DNA from 3 places in the Bradyrhizobium sp. AUGA SZCCT0222 genome. Region 2 is predicted to be linked to each of the others. Evidence: predicted binding sites of a transcription regulator. Region 2 holds the regulator's gene; each other region holds the start of a gene.

The links. Region 2 encodes PhoB, which activates phosphate uptake and scavenging genes when phosphate is short. Its sites were predicted from a motif close to TGTCATNNANCTGTCAT; they were not measured.
Region 1: JQ629_RS22965 (Orn/Lys/Arg family decarboxylase) is a predicted target of PhoB. The motif match lies at 3,755-3,771, and genes of this name have one in related genera.
Region 3: JQ629_RS16200 (RNA degradosome polyphosphate kinase) is a predicted target of PhoB. The motif match lies at 2,353-2,369, and genes of this name have one in related genera.

Annotation. Positions count from the first base shown of each region.
Region 1 is NZ_JAFCLX010000027.1:87,079-93,616, forward strand. It holds gene paoC (aldehyde oxidoreductase molybdenum-binding subunit PaoC) at 1-1,005, opposite strand, end outside; gene JQ629_RS22950 (FAD binding domain-containing protein) at 1,009-1,959, opposite strand; gene paoA (aldehyde dehydrogenase iron-sulfur subunit PaoA) at 1,956-2,618, opposite strand; gene JQ629_RS22960 (LysR family transcriptional regulator) at 2,807-3,700, shown strand; gene JQ629_RS22965 (Orn/Lys/Arg family decarboxylase) at 3,815-6,172, shown strand; gene JQ629_RS22970 (GNAT family N-acetyltransferase) at 6,202-6,538, shown strand, end outside.
Region 2 is NZ_JAFCLX010000004.1:4,146-10,683, reverse strand. It holds gene pstS (phosphate ABC transporter substrate-binding protein PstS) at 1-121, shown strand, start outside; gene pstC (phosphate ABC transporter permease subunit PstC) at 392-1,381, shown strand; gene pstA (phosphate ABC transporter permease PstA) at 1,385-2,230, shown strand; gene pstB (phosphate ABC transporter ATP-binding protein PstB) at 2,227-3,048, shown strand; gene phoU (phosphate signaling complex protein PhoU) at 3,072-3,788, shown strand; gene phoB (phosphate regulon transcriptional regulator PhoB) at 3,864-4,565, shown strand; gene JQ629_RS04265 (GcrA family cell cycle regulator) at 4,733-5,242, opposite strand; gene JQ629_RS04260 (aspartate aminotransferase family protein) at 5,725-6,538, shown strand, end outside.
Region 3 is NZ_JAFCLX010000016.1:24,174-30,711, forward strand. It holds gene ppx (exopolyphosphatase) at 1-64, opposite strand, end outside; gene JQ629_RS16200 (RNA degradosome polyphosphate kinase) at 92-2,290, opposite strand; gene JQ629_RS16205 (P-loop NTPase family protein) at 2,452-3,129, opposite strand; gene JQ629_RS16210 (CDP-alcohol phosphatidyltransferase family protein) at 3,218-3,760, opposite strand; gene purM (phosphoribosylformylglycinamidine cyclo-ligase) at 3,920-4,993, shown strand; gene purN (phosphoribosylglycinamide formyltransferase) at 4,998-5,648, shown strand; gene JQ629_RS16225 (hypothetical protein) at 5,719-6,147, opposite strand; gene JQ629_RS16230 (YadA family autotransporter adhesin) at 6,182-6,538, opposite strand, start outside.

The DNA.
Region 1 (6,538 bases), on a different contig from region 2:
CATGCGGTTGGCGCCAGCATAGAGCAGCCGTGTCGCCTGCACCGCAGCCTCCGGCTTGCCGCCGGGCAGGTTGCCGGACCAGCCCTCATGGCCGATGGCCGTGATCTTGCCGTCCCTGGTCGCACCAATACGGATGCGCTGGATCGTGGCCGGCCGATGCACGGTGTTGTTGAACATCATCGGACGCGTGAGCGCCACCTTGACCGGCCGTCCGGCCGCACGGGCGCCCAATGCCGCGAGCAGCGCGTCGGCGCGCACGAACAGTTTGCCGCCGAACCCGCCGCCGATGAAGGGCGATATCAGGCGGACTTTGTCCTTGGGCATGCCGAGCGTCTTGGCCAATTCGCCAACGCTCCAGTCGATCATCTGGTTTGAGGTCCACACGATCAGCTTGTCGCCGTCCCAGCCGGCCATCGACGCGTGCGGTTCCATCATCGCATGGGCGTGATCGGGCGTGGTGTAGGTCGCGTCGAGCTGAACCGGTGCCGCGGCGAATGCGCCGGCGAAATCGCCGACCGCGGTATCGGCCGGACCGCCGGTGATGCGCGCGGGCTTGCCGGAATCCTTGACCGCTGCGAGATCATAGACGCCATCAGTCCTGACATAATCGACGCGGACCAGTTGCGCGGCGGCGCGGGCCTGCTCGAAGGTCTCCGCCACCACGAGCGCGATCGCCTGGTGATAATGCTCGATCTCGGGACCGCCGAGCAGCGTGGCGAAGTTCAGGTTGCCCTTGGCGAGCTTGCCGGCATTGTCAGCCGTGACGATGGCAAGCACGCCGGATGCTGTTTTGGCGGCTGTCAGATCCATCGAGGCGATCCGGCCCTTGGCAATCGCTGAACCGACCACATAGCCGCAGGCCGGGTTCGCGATGTTGTCGTGCCGCTCATAGGCATAGGGCGCAGTGCCCGTGGTCTTGAACGGACCATCGATGCGGTCCGCGGGCTTGCCGATGATCTTCAACTGGTCGATCGGGTTGGTGGTCGCCGGGGTTTCGAATTTCATGGTCTATCCCCTCGCCTCTGCCAGCACCGCACCGAGCGTCCGCTCGGCCAGCAGCAGCTTGAAGGCGTTCTCATGGGTAGGTTTGGCCTCGGCGAGGAGTTTTGACGTCACGGCTTTCGCGCCGCGCGGCAGTTCGGCCTCGGCGGCTTCGACGCGCCAGGGCTTGTGGGCGACGCCGCCGAGCGCGACGCGTCCGGAGCCGTCGCGCTGCACGATGGCCGCGACCGCGACCAGCGCGAACGCATAGGAAGCGCGGTCACGCACCTTGCGATAGATCTGCTTGCCGCCAACGGGTTTCGGCAACGTCACCGCCGTGATCAGCTCACCCGGAGTCAGGGTGGTCTCGATCTCAGGCGTATCGCCGGGCAACCGGTGGAAGTCAGCGATCGGAATGCTGCGCGCGGCGCCGTCAGGTCGAATTGTTTCCACGGTGGCGTCGAGCGCGCGCATGGCCACCGCCATGTCGCTCGGATGGGTCGCGATGCACGCTTCGCTGGCGCCGATCACGGCGTGCTGACGGCTGACGCCGCCGATCGCCGAACAACCGCTGCCGGGCTGACGTTTGTTGCAGGGCTGGTTGGTGTCGTAGAAATAGGGGCAGCGGGTCCGCTGCAGCAGATTGCCCGCGGTCGTCGCCTTGTTGCGCAACTGGCCCGAAGCGCCGGCGAGCAGCGCGCGCGACAGCACGCCGTAATCGCGCCGCACCCGTTCGTCCGCAGCAAGATCGGTGTTGCGCACCAGCGCGCCAACCCGCAGTCCGCCATCGGCGGTCGGCTCGATCTTGTCGAGCCCGAGACGGTTGACGTCGATCAAATGCGCCGGCGTCTCGATTTCGAGCTTCATCAGGTCGAGCAGGTTGGTACCACCAGCGATGAATTTGGCGCCCTGCTGGCGTGCAGCCGCGGCGGCGGCCTCGGCCGGCGAATTGGCGCGCTCATAGGTAAAGGATCTCATGCCTGCCTCCCGGCGACTTCGCTGATGGCTTCGGCGATGTTGGAATAGGCGCCGCAGCGGCAGATGTTGCCGCTCATGCGCTCGCGCAATTCGGCATTGGTGAGTTGCGGGACTGCGTTCAGATCGGCGCTGACATGGCTCGGTATGCCGGCCTTGATCTCGTCGAGCACGGCGACCGCCGAGCAGATCTGCCCGGGCGTGCAATAGCCGCATTGATAGCCGTCATGCTTGACGAACGCCGCCTGCATCGGGTGCATATTCTCCGGCGTGCCAAGGCCCTCGATGGTGGTGACGCTCTCACCCTCGTGCATGACAGCCAGCGTCAGGCATGAATTGATCCTGCGACCGCCGACGATCACGGTGCATGCGCCGCACTGGCCGTGATCGCAGCCCTTCTTGGTGCCGGTGAAATGCAAATTTTCGCGCAAGGCATCGAGCAGCGTGGTCCTTGTATCGACCTCGAGTTCGCGCGCCTTGCCGTTCACGTTGAAGGACACTTTCGACATCACCGGGGCTCCGGAAACCGCAGGCTTCAGGGCGATCTCGGCCTTGGCCACGAAGGTCGAGGTCGTCACCCCGAGGGCCGGCGCCGTGAGAGAAGCGGCGCCGACGACCAACAGGTCGCGCCGAGAGAATCTGAAATCACCGGGGCTTCGCATGCCATTAATCCCTTTTTGCCGCTTCGCTCGTTTTGCGCCCGCCTCGTCCACTAACGCCGATCATGATCCGGGGTTGCGCGCAGCCGACATCGCGCAGGTCACGACCGCGTGCCTTCAGGCATTTAACGGGTGCAACGCCGCCGGATTAGGCCTAATAATCGGCATGGACTTATGAAACCGGCTCATGAATGCTCGGCAAAAACACCAACGACCTCATGGCGTTCCTGGCCGTGGCGCGCGAACGCAGTTTTACGCGGGCGGCAGCGCAGCTCGGGGTTTCGCAATCGGCGCTCAGTCACACCATTCGAGGACTGGAAGAGCGGCTCGGCCTGCGGTTGTTGACCCGCACTACCCGCAGCGTGGCAACGACCGAGGCCGGAGAGCGGCTGGTTCGGACGGTGGGCCCCAAGTTCGAGCAAATCGACTCCGAACTGTCAGCGCTGACCGAGCTTCGGGAAAAACCCGCCGGTACCATCCGGATCACGGCCGGCGAGCATGCGGCCCTGGCCGTGCTCTGGCCTGCCTTGACGACGCTGCTGCCGCGTTACCCCGACATCAAGGTCGAGCTGACCATCGATTACGGCCTGACCGACATCGTCGCGGAGCGATACGACGCCGGCGTTCGCCTCGGTGAGCAAGTGGCCAAGGACATGATCGCCGTGCGCATCGGACCGGACTTCTGCATGACCGTGGTTGGCTCGCCCTCGTATTTCGAACGAAAGCCGAAGCCGAAAAAGCCGCAGGATCTTACGGCGCACGACTGCATCACTGTCCGCCTGCCGACATCAGGTGGAATCTACGCCTGGGAATTCGAGAAACGCGGCCGCGAAGTCAAGGTGCGCGTCGATGGGCAGCTGGTGTTCAACAGCATCCCGCTCCGGCTGAACGCGGTACTGGCGGGGCACGGCCTCGCCTATCTGCCCGAGGACCAGGTCAAGAAGCATCTCGCCGACGGCCGTCTGATCCGCGTGCTCGACGACTGGTGCGCGCCGTTTTCCGGGTATCACCTCTATTACCCGAGCCGCCGGCAACCCACGCCGGCGTTTGCAGTGCTGGTGGAGGCGCTGCGATACCGGGGGTGATGGGCAGCGGCCGATCAAGCGGCAGGGTTTCGGGCGGCCGGGCCGGAACTCAACCGTCATCCAGATGTCATCGAATGCGCCAACAGCTTGCTGGACACACATTCGAGGGCACCGATGGACTATTTCCGACGCTTCACCTTTCTGTTCGCCGCACCGGTCTTTGATACCGACGATCTCGAAGGCCTCCGTTTCAACCAGATCATCACCGAGATCGAGCGGTCCGGCTTTGAAGTGGTCCGGGCGCGCAAGCTCGAGGATGCGGAAATCCAGGTGCAGACCGACGCCGCGATCGGCTGCATGGTGGTCGACTGGGGCAAAAAGGGCCTCGAGGGCAAGACCATGGCCCTGATCAACCTGATGCGGCGGCGCGGCCTCGATTTTCCGATCATCCTTTTGATCCGCCGCAAGCGGTTCGAGGACCTGCCGGTCGAGGTGCTGGATTTCATCGACGGCTATGTCTTCCTGTCCGAGGAAACGCCGCCCTTCATCGCCAAGAACCTGATCAGCCGCCTGAAGCAATATGCCGAAACCCTGAAGACGCCGTTCTTCGGCGCGCTGGTCGACTATGCCGAAGAGGGCAACCAGCTATGGACCTGCCCGGGCCACAATGGCGGCGTGTTTTACAGCCGCAGCCCGATCGGCCGGGTGTTCGTCGAACATCTCGGCGAAGCCGTGTTCCGCGACGACCTCGACAATTCCGTGCTCGACCTCGGCGATCTCCTCACTCATGAAGGCCCGGCGCTGAAGGCGCAAAAGGAAGCGGCGCAAATCTTCGGCGCCGAAAAGACCTATTTCGTGCTCAACGGCACCTCGACCTCCAACAAGGTGGTGCTGGGCGCGCTGGTCACCGACGGCGACCTCGTGCTGTTCGACCGCAACAACCACAAGGCGGCCCATCATGGCGCGCTGATGATGGCCGGCGGCATCCCGGTTTATATCCCCACCGTCCGCAACGCCTGGGGCTTGATCGGCCCGATGCGCTGGGACGCCATCGACGAGACGAGTTTGCGCGAACGCATCCGCAGCCATCCGCTGGTCAAGGATCCGGAAGCCTGGCGCAAGCCGCGTCCTTTCCGGGTCGCCGTGGTCGAGCAGTGCACCTATGACGGCACGATCCACAGTGCCGAGATGATCCTGAAAGCGATCGGCCATCTCTGCGATTACATCCTGTTCGACGAGGCCTGGGCCGGGTTCATGAAGTTCCATCCGCTCTATGCCGGCCGTTTCGCGATGGGACTGTCCGGTCTCGGCCCCGACGCACCGGGCATCATCGCGACCCAGTCGACCCACAAGCAGCTGGCGAGCTTCTCGCAGGCCTCGCAGATCCACATCAAGGACCGCCACATCACCGGCCAGAAGCGCCGCATCGAACACCGGCGCTTCAACGAGAGTTTTATGCAGCACGCCTCGACCTCGCCGTTCTATCCGATATTTGCCTCGCTCGATGTCGGCGCGCAGATGATGAAAGGCCGCTCCGGCGAGGTGCTGTGGGACGACACGATCCGGCTCGGCATCGAACTGCGCAAGAAGATGCGCGCGGTCCGCCGCGAGTTCGAGGAGAAGGAGGCACGGCCTGAACGCCGCTGGTTCTTCGAGCCGTTCGTGCCCGATCGCGTCGCGATACCAGACGTCTCCCGCGCGGGCGCCGTGCACAATGTGGCCTGGGAGACCATCTCCACCGACATGCTGGTCACCGACCCCGTTTATTGGCAGCTTTCGCCGGACGCGCGCTGGCACGGTTTTCCCGATCTGACCGCGGGCTTCGCCATGACCGACCCGAACAAGCTGACGGTGCTGACCCCCGGCTTCGACCATGCCACCGGCCGCTATGCCGACCACGGCATCCCCGCCCCCATCGTCGCACAATACTTACGCGAGAACCGCATCGTGGCGGAAAAGAACGACCTCAACTCGCTGCTGTTCCTGCTCACCCCCGGCGTCGAGGCCAGCAAGGCCGGCACGCTGATCTCGGGCCTCGTCGCCTTCAAGAAACTGCACGACGACAACGCGCCGCTGGAAGAGGTGATCCCCGAATTCCATCAGCGCCGGCCGAAGCGTTATGCCGGCGTGCGCTTACGCGATCTCTGTGGCGACATGCACGGCTTCTTCCGCAACGCCGGCGTCAGCGCGCTGCAGGCCAGGCAATTCCTCGCCGAGCATCTGCCCGACATCGCGATGTCGCCGCGCGACGCCGCGCGCTATCTGGTTCGCAACGACGTCGACTATCTGCCGATCGACGCCATCCCCGGCCGCATTGCCACGACGCCCTTTGTGGTCTATCCGCCCGGCATCGCCACCATCGTGCCGGGCGAACGATTGACCGAGCGGGCGCAGCCGATGATCGACTATCTCAAGATGTTCGAAACCTGCTTCAACACCTTCCCCGGCTTCGACGTCGAAATCCAGGGCGTCTACAAGGAAGTCGATCCGTCCGGCCGCATCCGGCTGCATACTTATGTGGTCTGCGAATGAACCGGCCCGTCGAAACAACAGATCCGGCCATGACCAACCAGCAGCCGGTGCTGGTCCGGCCCTCGCGCGATGGCGATGTCGAGGCAATGCTGGCGATCTACCGGCATCATATCCGCCGCGGCATCGAGGAAGGCGTCGACGACAGCGGCACCCCGGAGCCGGAGGACCTGCGCGACCGGCGCAAGAACCTGCGCAGCCAGCGCCTGCCGCATCTGGTGGCGACCTGCGGCGGCGAGGTGGTGGGCTACGCTTACGTCGTGCTGTTTCGCAAGCGGCCGGCCTATCGCTACGCGGTCAAGCATTCGATCTATGTGCATCGCGAGCATCAGGGACGCGGCGTCGGACGGCTGCTGTTGCAGGAGCTGA
Region 2 (6,538 bases):
GTTCTTCAAATGGTCGTTCGAGAAGGGCGGCAAGATGGCTGAGGAACTCGACTACATCCCGATGCCGGACTCCGTGGTCAAGCTGATCGAAAAGACCTGGACCGCCGAGATCAAGAGCTGAACTTAAGAACAAGAGCCGGGCCGCGTTCCGGCCCGGCGACAATGGGAGCGTGCTCCCACTCTGCCCAACCCGGGTCTTTCCGGGTTGGGTCTTTCCCTCCGGGCAGGAGGGCGAATACAGGCGGGTCTGGTTTGCCGAGTGACTTGGTCGACAAGGTCTTGGTCGACAGGGTCTTGGCCGACAGGGGTCTTGGTTCAAGAGTCCGGTGCAAAACCGGCGCCGGGTCCGGGGCAGTTGGGCTATACAGTACAGGGGATTGGCGTGGCAGACATGGCCGTTCAGAGCGACGTGATGGAAGCTGCAGGACCTTACGATCGCGCCAGGGCCCTCAGCGCCTTCAAGCTTGGTGACGTTACCTTCTATTGGCTCACGCGCGCCTGCGCGATCTCGGTGCTGCTCATTCTCGGCGGCATCATCTTATCGCTGATCGTGGGCGCCTGGCCTGCGATCAGGGAATACGGCTTCTCGTTCCTGTTCACCTCGCGCTGGGCGCCATCAGCCGATCCGCCGGTGCTGGGCGCGCTCGGGCCGATCTACGGCACGCTGATCACCTCCGTGATCGCGATGATGATCGCCATTCCGGTCGGTATCGGCATTGCGGTGTTCCTGACCGAGATCTGTCCGATCTGGCTGCGCCGTCCGATCGGGCTCGCGGTCGAACTGCTCGCCGGCATTCCCTCGATCATCTACGGCATGTGGGGCTTCTTCGTGCTGGGCCCGTTTTTGGCCAACTCGTTCCAGCCGTTCATGATCAGCATCTTCGACGGCGTCCCGGTTCTCGGCACCATCTTCGCAGGTCCCCCGTCCTATCTCAGCCTGTTCAACGCCGCGCTGATCCTTGCGATCATGGTGCTGCCCTTCATCACCTCGATCTCGGTCGACGTCTTCAAGACGGTGCCGCCGGTGCTGAAGGAAGCCGCCTACGGCGTCGGCTGCACCACCTGGGAAGTCGTCCGCAACGTGGTGATCCCCTACACAAGGGTCGGCGTGATCGGCGGCGTGATGCTGGCGCTCGGCCGCGCGCTCGGCGAAACCATGGCGGTCACCTTCATCATCGGCAATTCGTTCAAGATCTCGTCCTCGATCTTCGCGCCGGGCACCACGATCTCGGCGGCGATCGCTAGCGAATTCGCCGAGAGCGACGGCCTGCATCAGTCCGGCCTGATCCTGCTCGGCCTGCTGTTGTTCGTGCTGACGTTCTTCGTCTTGTCGGCCGCCCGGCTGATGCTGATGCGGCTGGAAAAGAAGGCGGGGAACTGAGCCATGAACCCGATTTACGCCTCCCGCCGCCGCAACGACATCATCATCCGGGGCCTCTGCGTCGGCGCCGCCTTGTTCGGCGTGACCTGGCTCGCGCTGATCCTGTTCACGCTGTTCTATAACGGCCTGGCCGGCCTCAACCTGGCCGTCTTCACCCAGGACACGCCGCCGCCCGGCTCGACCGATGGCGGCCTCCGCAACGCCATCATCGGCTCGATCATCATGACTGTGATCGGGGTCGGCATCGGCGCGCCGCTCGGCATGCTGGCCGGAACCTATCTGGCCGAATACGGCAAGCATGACCGGCTCACCTCGGTGATCCGTTTCATCAACGACATCCTGCTCAGCGCGCCCTCGATCATCATCGGCCTGTTCGTCTACGGCGCCATCGTGGTGCCGATGGGCGGCTTCTCGGCCTTTGCCGGCTGTCTGGCGCTGGCCGTGATCGTGATCCCCGTGGTGGTCCGCACCACCGAGGACATGCTCGGCCTGGTGCCCAATCCGCTGCGTGAAGCGGCGTCCGCGCTCGGCCTGCCGCGCTCGCTGGTGATCAAGCGGATCGCCTATCGCGCCGCGCGAAGTGGCCTCATCACCGGCGTGCTGCTCGCCACCGCCCGCGTCGCCGGCGAAACCGCGCCGCTGCTGTTCACCGCGCTGTCGAACCAGTTCTTCAGCCTCGACCTCACCAAGACGATGGCGAACCTGCCGGTCACCATCAACAACTTCGTGCAGAGCCCCTACGAATACTGGAAGCAGCTCGCCTGGAGCGGGGCGCTGCTCATCACCCTGACCGTACTCGCCCTGAATATTGGCGCGCGCATCCTTGGCGCCGAGAGGACCGCAAAATGACCGAAGTTTCTGTATCCATGAGTGCCGTCAACGCGGGCGTTCCCCACGTGGCGCTGCCCGACGCGCCGCCGAAAGTGACCGCGCGCGGCCTGAACTTCTACTATGGCGAGCACCATGCGCTGAAGAACATCAACCTCACGCTCGGCACCCACCGCGTCACCGCCTTCATCGGGCCGTCCGGCTGCGGCAAGTCCACGCTGCTGCGGATCTTCAACCGGATGTACGACCTCTATCCGGGCCAGAAGGCGACCGGGCAATTGATGCTCGACCAGACCAACATCCTCGACCCCAAGCTCGATCTCAATCTGCTGCGCGCCCGGGTCGGCATGGTGTTCCAGAAGCCGACGCCGTTTCCGATGACGATCTACGAAAACATCGCCTTCGGCATCCGCCTCTATGAGAAGATATCGAAATCCGAGATGGACGGCCGCGTCGAAAAGGCGTTGCGTGGCGGTGCGCTGTGGAACGAGGTCAAGGACAAGCTGAATGCATCGGGCCTCAGCCTGTCCGGCGGCCAGCAGCAGCGGCTCTGCATCGCGCGCACCGTGGCGGTGCGCCCTGAAGTGATCCTGTTCGACGAGCCCTGCTCGGCGCTGGACCCGATTTCGACCGCCAAGGTCGAGGAATTGATCACAGAATTGGCGGAGGACTACACCATCGCCATCGTGACCCATAACATGCAGCAGGCGGCGCGCGTCTCGGACAAGACCGCCTTCATGTATCTCGGTGAACTGGTCGAATTCGACGACACCAACAAGATTTTCACCTCGCCGGGCGATCGACGCACCCAGGATTACATTACCGGCCGGTTCGGCTAAGCGCACATCGCGAGGAGAAGACAATGGCTTCAGAGCATACCGCGAAGGCGTTCGACAGCGATCTTCAGGAATTGACCCGCCTGGTCGCCGAAATGGGCGGCCTTGCCGAACGCATGATCACCGAATCCGTCGATGCCTTGATCCGGCGCGATGTTGCGCTGGGAAAACGCGTCGTCGCCTCCGACGCCGAGATCGACCGCCTGCAGCACCTGATCGAGGAACGCGCGGTGCTGACGATTGCCCGCCGCCAGCCGATGGCCATCGACCTGCGCGAGATCGTCGGCGCCATGCGGGTGGCCACCGATCTGGAACGGATCGGCGACCTCGCCAAGAACATGGGCAAGCGCGTCGCGGCGCTGGAGAACGATTTCCAGCCGCTGAAACTGATCCGCGGTCTTGAACACATGACCGATCTGGTGCAGTCGCAGGTCAAGTCCGTGCTCGACGCCTACGCGTCGCACGACCTGCCGGCGGCGATGGCGGTCTGGAAGGGCGACGAGGAAGTCGACGCCATCTGCACTTCGCTGTTCCGCGAACTCCTGACCTACATGATGGAAGATCCGCGCAACATCTCGTTCTGTATCCATCTGATGTTCTGCGCCAAGAACATCGAGCGGATCGGCGACCATGCCACCAACATCGCCGAGACCGTGTTCTACATGATCGAAGGCCAGCAGATCCTCGACAAGCGCCCGAAGGGCGACATGACGAATTTCGCCACGACTGTGCCGGGAAACTAGTTACTGAACTGACAGCGGAACGAGAGACGTTTTTCGCGTATCGACAGCGCGTCAAAACACAAGAGGCTTACATAGATGAACGCACGCATTCTGGTGGTTGAAGACGAGGAAGCGCTCACCACGCTTCTGCGCTACAACCTCGATGCCGAAGGCTATGAGGTCGAAACCGTCGCCCGCGGTGACGACGCCGATACACGGCTGAAGGAGCGGGTGCCCGACCTGATCGTGCTGGACTGGATGCTGCCGGGCCTGTCCGGCATCGAACTGTGCCGTCGCTTAAGGGCACGGCCGGAGACCAAGGCGCTGCCGATCATCATGCTGACCGCGCGCGGCGAGGAAAGCGAACGGGTGCGGGGGCTGGCGACCGGCGCCGACGACTACATCGTAAAACCCTTTTCGGTGCCGGAGCTGCTGGCGAGGGTGAAGGGCCTGCTCAGGCGGGCGAGCCCGGAGCGGCTCGCCACCGTGCTGACCTATGGCGATATCGAACTCGACCGCGAGAAGCGCCGCGTCGCGCGCTCGGGCCGTCCGATCGATCTCGGGCCCACCGAATATCGCCTGCTGGAGTTCTTCCTGGAACATCCCGGCCGCGTGTTCAGCCGCGAGCAACTGCTCGACAGCGTCTGGGGCCGCGACATCTACATCGACGAGCGTACCGTCGACGTCCATATCGGCCGCCTGCGCAAACTGCTCAACCCCGGCCGCGAACAGGACCCGATCCGCACCGTGCGCGGCGCCGGCTACGCGCTGGATGATCGGTTCGCGAAGGTGGAGTAGGACGCGTAAGGCGCGGCAAAATCCGCTGTCGTCCCGGCCTTGAGCCGGGACCCATAACCACTGATGTCAATTTTTGAAATGAGCTGGAGCTCCAGCCGGGCATAACCACGAACGCCTGTGGTTATGGGTCCCGGCCTTCGCCGGGACGACATCTGTGAGCGCAGCTCTTACCTGGTCGGCTTCGGCGCCGGGCGGCGGCGATCGGAGGCCGGCTGATAGGCGATGCGCGAGTGATGCGCGCAATAGGGCAGGCTGCTGAGCGCCTTGCCGCCGCAGAAAAAGAATTCCGAGCTGGAGGGATCGCCGATCGGCCAGTGGCAGGTGGCCTCGTTCAATTCGAGCAGCGTCAGCCGCTGGCTCATCGGCACCACATTGTCGTAGGCGACCGGATCCGGCTCCATCTCCACCTCGAAGGCGTGGGCCAGCGCGGTGTTGCCGCGCGACACCGGGCGCGCCACCCGCATCATCTGCTGGGCGGGGCGCGCCTTGCGCTGACGCGGCGCGGCCGAGGAGGGGCTCTTGGCACGGCCGGAAAGACCCAGCCGGTGCACTTTGCCGATCACTGCATTTCGCGTCACATTTCCAAGTTCCGCGGCGATCTGGCTGGCGGAAAGTCCGCCCTCCCAGAGCTTTTTAAGCTGCTCGACGCGCTCGTCGGACCAGGTCAATACCGTCATCGCATTCTTCCCTTCGCACAGAGCCGGCCAAACCGGGGGCAGCGCTGGCGATGCCAATTCTCAAAAATCCCAGCGGGCAGAATCCCTTAGCCCTCGCCGGGCGCAAAAAAGCCGCCCGAACGTTTACGCCTTACAAAATGGACTCTAGGGGTCAGTACTTCCGCACGAGATGTCGTACCCGACAGCCCAGACGCTACAATATGGCGGGACTCTGGCGCAAGAGTCCGCGTCCGCGCGTCCACATGTTCCGGTACTTATGCATTGCAATTGGCGTTTTCCACGGCACCGGAATGCTACGGATTGCTTTATCCTGCACCGCAGGGAAGCGGTTTTTAGGCGTGTTGACACGGTCCAAAGCCAGCATAGAATGCTTGCTACGTGCCGCCCCGAAAAGGCGGCACGTTTTGTTTTCGCAAGACCGGCTGTGCCGCGTTCGCGCCAATGCACGCTATGTGGCCGGTCTCTAACCGTCAGTGATAGCCATGACCAACAGCGCCCCGTCGCATCTGCTTCCCGTATTCGCGAGAGTCGATCTCGGTTTCGAACGCGGCGAAGGCGCGTGGCTGATCTCGACGTCAGGCGAGCGCTATCTCGACTTCACCTCGGGTGTGGCGGTGAATGCGCTCGGCCACTGCCATCCGCATCTGGTCGCGGCCTTGCAGGAGCAGGCCACCAAGCTTTGGCACATGTCGAACCTGTTCCGGAGCCCGGACGGCGACAAGCTTGCAGCAAGGCTGTGCGAGCAGAGCTTTGCCGATCTGGTGTTCTTCTGTAATTCCGGCGCGGAAGCGATGGAATGCGCGATCAAGGTCGCGCGCCGCTATCACGCCGCCAAGGGACATCCGGAGCGCTATCGCCTCGTCACCTTCGAGGGCGCGTTCCACGGCCGCACGCTGGGCACGCTGGCGGCTACGGGATCTGCCAAATATCTGGAAGGTTTCGGTCCGCCGCTGGACGGCTTCGACCAGGTCGCGCATGGCGATCTCGAAGCGGTCAAGAAGGCGATCGGGCCAGAGACTGCCGCCATCCTGATCGAGCCGGTGCAGGGCGAGGGCGGTGTCCGCAGCGCGCCGCATGCGTTCTACAAGGCGCTCCGCCAATTGTGCGACGACAAGGGCCTGCTGCTGATTTTCGACGAGGTGCAGACCGGCATGGGCCGCACCGGCGATCTGTTTGCCTATAAGCGCCTTGGCGTCACCCCCGACATCATGTCGCTGGCAAAAGCGCTCGGCGGCGGCTTTCCGATCGGCGCCTGCCTTGCCACGGCAGAGGCGGCGTCCGGCATGACGCCGGGCT
Region 3 (6,538 bases), on a different contig from region 2:
GAACCGAGTTCGAGCCGATATCGATGACGGCGACGCTGGTAGCGCGCTTGCGCGGCCGCTTCAACGCCAATCCCCCATGTGACGCAACCCGCTAGGACGAATGCTGACGCTCATTACGGCGCGTGAGGCGGCGCGGCGAAGATTCCTTGAGAGACTTTCCACGGCCTGACAGACTCGGATTCGTCATGAAGTAGTTGTGCAGATTGAACGGCTCTTCGCCTTTCGCGGCCTTCATACGCGTTGAAGACCCGTCCGGCAACAATTGCCAGCTTTGCTCGGTATCCTTCAGGTTCGCGACCATGATCTGTTCGAGAACCTGCTGATGCACCGTAGGATTTTGCAGCGGACAGAGCACCTCGACGCGGCGGTCCAGGTTGCGCGGCATCATGTCGGCGGACGAGATATACACAGCAGCTTTTGTGCTCGGCAGGCCTTGACCCATGCCAAAGCAGTAGATTCGGCCGTGTTCGAGGAAGCGGCCGATGATGGACTTGACGCGGATGTTTTCGGAAAGTCCGGGCAGCCCGGGCCGCAGGCAGCAGATGCCGCGTACCACGAGATCAATCGAAACGCCGGCCTGCGACGCCTCATACAGCGCATCAATGATGTCGGGATCGACCAGCGAGTTCATCTTCATCCAGATCGCGCCGGGCTTGCCATGGCGGATGTAACTGGTCTCGCCCTTGATGTGCTCGATGATGCGCTTGCGCAGCGTCAGCGGCGACACCGCCATGCGCTCGATGTCGCTGGGTTCGGCATAGCCGGTGATGTAGTTGAACACCCGCGCCGCATCGCGCCCGATGATCGGATCCGAGGTGAAGTAGGACAGGTCGGTATAGATGCGCGCGGTGACCGGATGGTAGTTGCCGGTGCCGGTGTGCACATAGGTGGTGAGGTTGCCGCCCTCGCGGCGCACCACCATCGACAATTTGGCGTGGGTCTTCAGTTCGATGAACCCGTACACCACCTGCACGCCGGCGCGTTCGAGGTCGCGCGCCCAGCGGATATTGGCTTCCTCGTCGAACCGGGCCTTCAGTTCGATCAATGCGGTCACCGACTTGCCGGCTTCGGCGGCTTCGGCCAGCGCGCGCACGATCGGCGAGTTGTTCGAGGTGCGGTACAGCGTCTGCTTGATGGCGACCACGTCGGGGTCGCGGGCGGCCTGTTGCAGGAATTGCACGACGACGTCGAAGGATTCGTAGGGGTGATGGACCACCAGATCCTTCTGCCGGATCGCAGCGAAGATATCGCCGCCATGGTCGCGCACGCGCTCGGGATGGCGCGGCACATAGGGCACGAATTCGAGGTCGGGCCGGTCGAGTCGCGTCAGCTGCGACAGCTCGTTCATCGCCAGCACGCCGTCGACCAGGAAAATCTCGTCGTCGGCGGTGGACAGCGCCTGCTGCACGAAGGCGCGAAGCTCCTCCGGCATCTTGGCTTCGATCTCGAGCCGGATCACCGATCCGCGCCGCCGCCGCTTCAGCGCGGTCTCGAACAGGCGGACCAGATCCTCGGCCTCTTCCTCGATTTCCAGTTCGGAGTCGCGGATGATGCGGAAGGCGCCCTGGCCCTTGACGGTGTAGCCGGGGAACAGCCGGCCGATGAACAGGCCGGTGGCCTGTTCCAGGGTGATCAGGCGTACCGCGCCGTCCTTGCCCGCGGGCATGCGGATAAAGCGGTCGATCTTGCCGGGCATGCGGATCAGCGCGTTCATCGGCTTGCCGTCGGCGACCCGCGCCAAATGCAGCGCGATCGTGAAGCCGAGGCTCGGGATGAACGGGAAGGGGTGCGCCGGATCGATGGCGAGCGGCGTCAGCAGCGGGAAGATGTTGTGGAGGAAGTGATCCTCGATCCAGCTCCGCTCGGCCTTGGTGACGTCATGGCCATCGACCAGAATGATCCCGGTCTTGGACAGAATGGTGCGCAGGTCGCTCCAGATGGCCTGCTGGTCGGAGGCGAGTTCCGAAACCGTCTTGTTGATGGCGACGAGTTGCTCGGACGGGGTCAGGCCGTCGGGGCTGCGTTCGGCGATGCCTTCACGGACCTGCGCCTTGATACCGGCGACACGGACCATGAAGAATTCATCAAGGTTATTGGCTGAAATCGACAGGAACCGGACCCGCTCCAGCGTGGGGTGGCCGGGATTGACCGCTTCCTCGAGCACGCGGCGATTGAAGTGCAGCCAGGACTGCTCACGATTGATGAACCGCTCCGGGCTGGCGGCGATGGCCAGTGGCGCTTCGGCAATTGCGTCTTTTTCTGTTATTTCAATAGCTTGTGCCGAGTCCATGAAGTTTCGGTCCATCTCAGTTGGAGCGCAGCGCCAGTTTAGGCGGATGCCGTGCGCACCATGTGATAGTTGGATGACGTTTCGATGACATTGATGTTCCGCCCGCCGCCGCCGTCAAGGCGGCAGGGGCGTGACATGTCGCGCAGCGGCAGCAGCGCCCGTCAGGCGTTGCGCAGCAATTCGGCTGCCAGCGCCCGGGTCACCGGCCGGCCGAGCCGCAGCGCCTCGCTATCCAGCAGGTCGATGGCCTGGCGCGCAGCCGCATAGGACCGCTCGATCCGGCTGGCGAGATAGCTCACGACAGTCTCGTCGATGCTGAGCTGCCGGTCGGCGCAGAATTTGACGATCAGGCTGCGGAACAACAGATCGTCGGGCGGCAATAGCGGAACCGTCGGCACCGCGCGCAGCCGCGAGCGCAGATCGCGCAGCTCGACCTCGAACGCCGATGGCGCCATCCGCGCCGTCATCAGAATGAAGGCTTCGTCTTCCCGCCCCAGATTCATCAGGTGGAACATCGCACGCTCGTCGAAATCCCCCGGTTTCAGGTCCTCGACCACCAGCGCCCCCGTCGCAAGCGCGCCGGGTACGGCGGTGGGCGTCAAAGCGTGTGCGGATATCGAGCGGGCGCCGGCTTGCTCGGCCCAGATCGCGGCGAGATGGCTCTTGCCGGAGCCTTCCGGGCCTACCAGCAGCATGATGCGGTTGGGCCAGTCGGGCCAGCTTTCGATCAGCGCCAGGCCCGCCTCATTGGCCGGCCCTTCCAGAAAATTGTCGCGGGTCAGGCTTTCTGCATGCGGCAGCGCAAAGGCAAGCTGACGGGGTTGAACGCGAACTGCCACGCAAGTCTCCGGAACCATGGCGTTTTCAAGCGAAGTGGGTACCGGTTCGCGTGAGGACGCGTCAAACAAAACGCTTCAGACAAAACGCCTATTTGGCCTCGATCGTACTCATGTGCCGCACCCACTCCACGAGATAGAGGGAGACGGAAACCAAAGTAAAGACCGTAACAAAGCCCATCAGGATCAGGTCGTATGGGGTCGGCTTGAAGTTGAAGCCGAGCGACGCTAGCACCAGGGCGGCGAACGCCACCTGCGCCACCGTGTTGAGCTTCGAGACCATCAAGGGTTTCATCGGGATAGGCTTGTCGAACAACCATGACACAATCACGGCGGTGACGATCATGATGTCGCGCGACACCACCAGGATCACGATCCACAGCGGCACCGCGCCCCAGATTCCGAGCGAGACGTAGATCGAGACCAAAAGCGCCTTGTCGGCGAGGGGATCGAGCAGGGCGCCGAGCTCGCTGGTCATATTGAAGCGCTTGGCGAGGAAACCGTCGACGGCGTCGCTGACGCCGGCAATAACGAAGATAGCGAACGCGATCTCCATCTGCCTCGAGGCGATCGCCCAGACGATAATGGGCACCAGGATGATGCGACCCAGTGTAATGATATTCGGAATATTCAACTCGGTCGCTTCCCGGCTACCGGCCTAATTGCGTAACAGATCCGGCCCTTTGCGGGGCGGGCCGGTTGTTATCTACATAGTATATCGACCCCGTGCTTGCGAGCCATTGCAGGATCGCCGAAATCCTCGTAACCAGCCGTCTTCTGACGGGAATTGAGCATGATCGACCGCAAAAACGGGCTCACTTACGCCGATTCGGGCGTCGATATCGATGCGGGCAATCGCCTCGTCGATCTCATCAAGCCGATGGTGCGTGCCACCGCCCGCGCCGGCGCCGACGCCGAGATCGGCGGCTTTGGCGGGCTGTTCGACCTCAAGGCAGCCGGCTTCACGGACCCGGTGCTGGTGGCCGCGACCGACGGCGTCGGCACCAAGGTCAAGATCGCGATCGAGACCGGCCTGCATGGCGGAATCGGCATCGACCTGGTGGCGATGTCGGTCAATGACCTCGTGGTGCAGGGCGCCGAACCGCTGTTCTTCCTCGACTATTTCGCCTGCGGCAAGCTCGATCCGGAAGCTGCGGCTGCCATCGTGGCCGGCATTGCCGAGGGCTGCCGGGAGTCCGGCTGCGCCCTGATCGGCGGCGAGACCGCGGAAATGCCTGGCCTCTACAAGGACGGCGATTACGACCTCGCGGGCTTTGCTGTGGGGGCTGCCGAGCGCGGCACGCTGCTGCCGAGTTCAGACATTGCGATCGGCGACGCCGTGATCGGTCTTGCCTCCTCGGGCGTGCATTCCAATGGCTTCTCGCTGGTTCGAAAAATCGTTGAAAACACCGGCCTCGGCTTTGACGCCCCGGCACCGTTCTCGCCCGTGATGACGCTCGGCGGCGCGCTGCTGGCGCCGACGCGGCTCTATGTGAAATCGTGCCTGCGCGCGATCCGCGAAACCGGCGCCATCAAAGGCCTCGCCCACATCACCGGCGGCGGCTTCACCGACAACATTCCGCGCGTGCTGCCGAAGCATCTCGGGGTCGGCATCGATCTGGCGCGGCTGCCGGTATTGCCTGTCTTCAAATGGCTGGCCGAGCAGGGCGGCATCGCCGAGCTCGAATTGTTGCGCACCTTCAACTGCGGCATCGGCATGATCGCGATCGTCAAGCCGGATGCGATCGACAGGGTCACCGAAATCCTCACCGAGGGCGGCGAGACCGTCGCCCTGCTCGGTGAAGTGATCGCGGCGGAAGGCGAGCATCGCGTGGTCTATAACGGTCATCTGGACCTGTCGCGGTGACGCCGTGAAGCGCCGCGTCGCCATTCTGATCTCCGGGCGTGGATCGAACATGGCCGCGCTGATCGACGCGGCCAAAGCACCGGATTTCCCGGCGGAAATCGTCACCGTGATTTCCAACCGCGCCGATGCCGGTGGCCTGGAAAAGGCTGCTGCGAGCGGCATTCCCACGACCGTGATCGAGAGCAAGCCGTTCGGCAAGGACCGCGCAGCCTTCGAGGCGGTGCTGCAGCGGGCGCTCGATGAAAAGAATGTCGAGCTGATTTGCCTTGGCGGATTCATGCGGCTGTTTACCGCCGAATTCGTCAAACGCTGGTACGGCAAAATGCTCAACATCCATCCATCGCTGCTGCCGTCCTTTCCGGGCCTCGATCCGCACGGCCAGGCGCTGACGACCGGCGTGAAGATTTCAGGCGCCACCGTGCATTTCGTGATCCCGGAAACCGACGCGGGGCCGATTGTGATGCAGGGCGCGGTCGCGGTGGCCGATGGCGACACCGCCGAGACGCTGGCTCAGCGCATCCTCGGCATCGAGCACCGCATCTATCCCGAAGCGCTGCGGCTGCTCGCCAGCGGCAAGGTCCGCCTCGAAGGCGACATCTGCAGGATTTCGGGACAGGCCGCGCCGGACGGAACCCTGATTTGGCCCGCGGTGTGATGCGGCGCTTGTGGCCCGCTGCGGGATACCGCATCGAGCCACGACGATTCAGCGCGGCGCGGGCGGCTGGCTAACGGGCAGGCGCTGCGGCGGGCGGCCAGCGCTGGTCAAGCGGCGCCGGGGGCTCTGGCGGGGGCGCGCTGGCGCGCTGTGCCGGCGCTGGTTTGGGCCGGGCGGCGGCTAGGGGCGGCGCAGGTGCGGGGCCTGCAAAACAACTGATCGAGCCGATCGTGGTCGAACCATATTGCACGTAGCCGCTGGTCTGCTGCGGCGAATGTGGCGCATTGATCGGCAGATAGACCATGCAGATCGTGCCGTCGACTGGATCGCGCAATCGCTGGATGACGGTATCTTTCAACGGCCCTCCGAATTGCCGCTCGATCTGCATGGTCGGCATCTTGCTCCAATCCACCGGCTGGGCGTGCGCAAGCGGCGGCGACAGCGCAAGGCTTGCCGCACACACGCGCCATGTGGACAGGGCGCGCCGCCGGCCCTGCATTCGTCGACTTCGCCGCATCGCTGAATATCGCTGCTCAGAATTCAGCGGCCATGCCGACACGGCCGATATGTTCGGTGCCGCCGCCGTTCGAATAGCTGCCGAACAGCACGGTCGGCGCCGGGGTGTTGAGGCGATACGCAAGCCCGAGGCCCGCGCCATAGGCGCCCCGATAGGCGCCGCCGGTCGCCGATACCGTGAGCTTGCCTGCGGCGGAGGGCATGATGACGGGGGCGAGTGCTGCGCTGGCTGCGATGCCGCGGCGCGCTTCGGTGCGGTTGGCATCGACCTGGCTTTGCACGCCGTTGAGCTGGGTTTGCAGCCCGGTGACCTGACTTTGCAGGCCGGTAACCTGGCTCTGCAGCCCGGTGGCCTGGGTCTGCAGCCCCGCGGC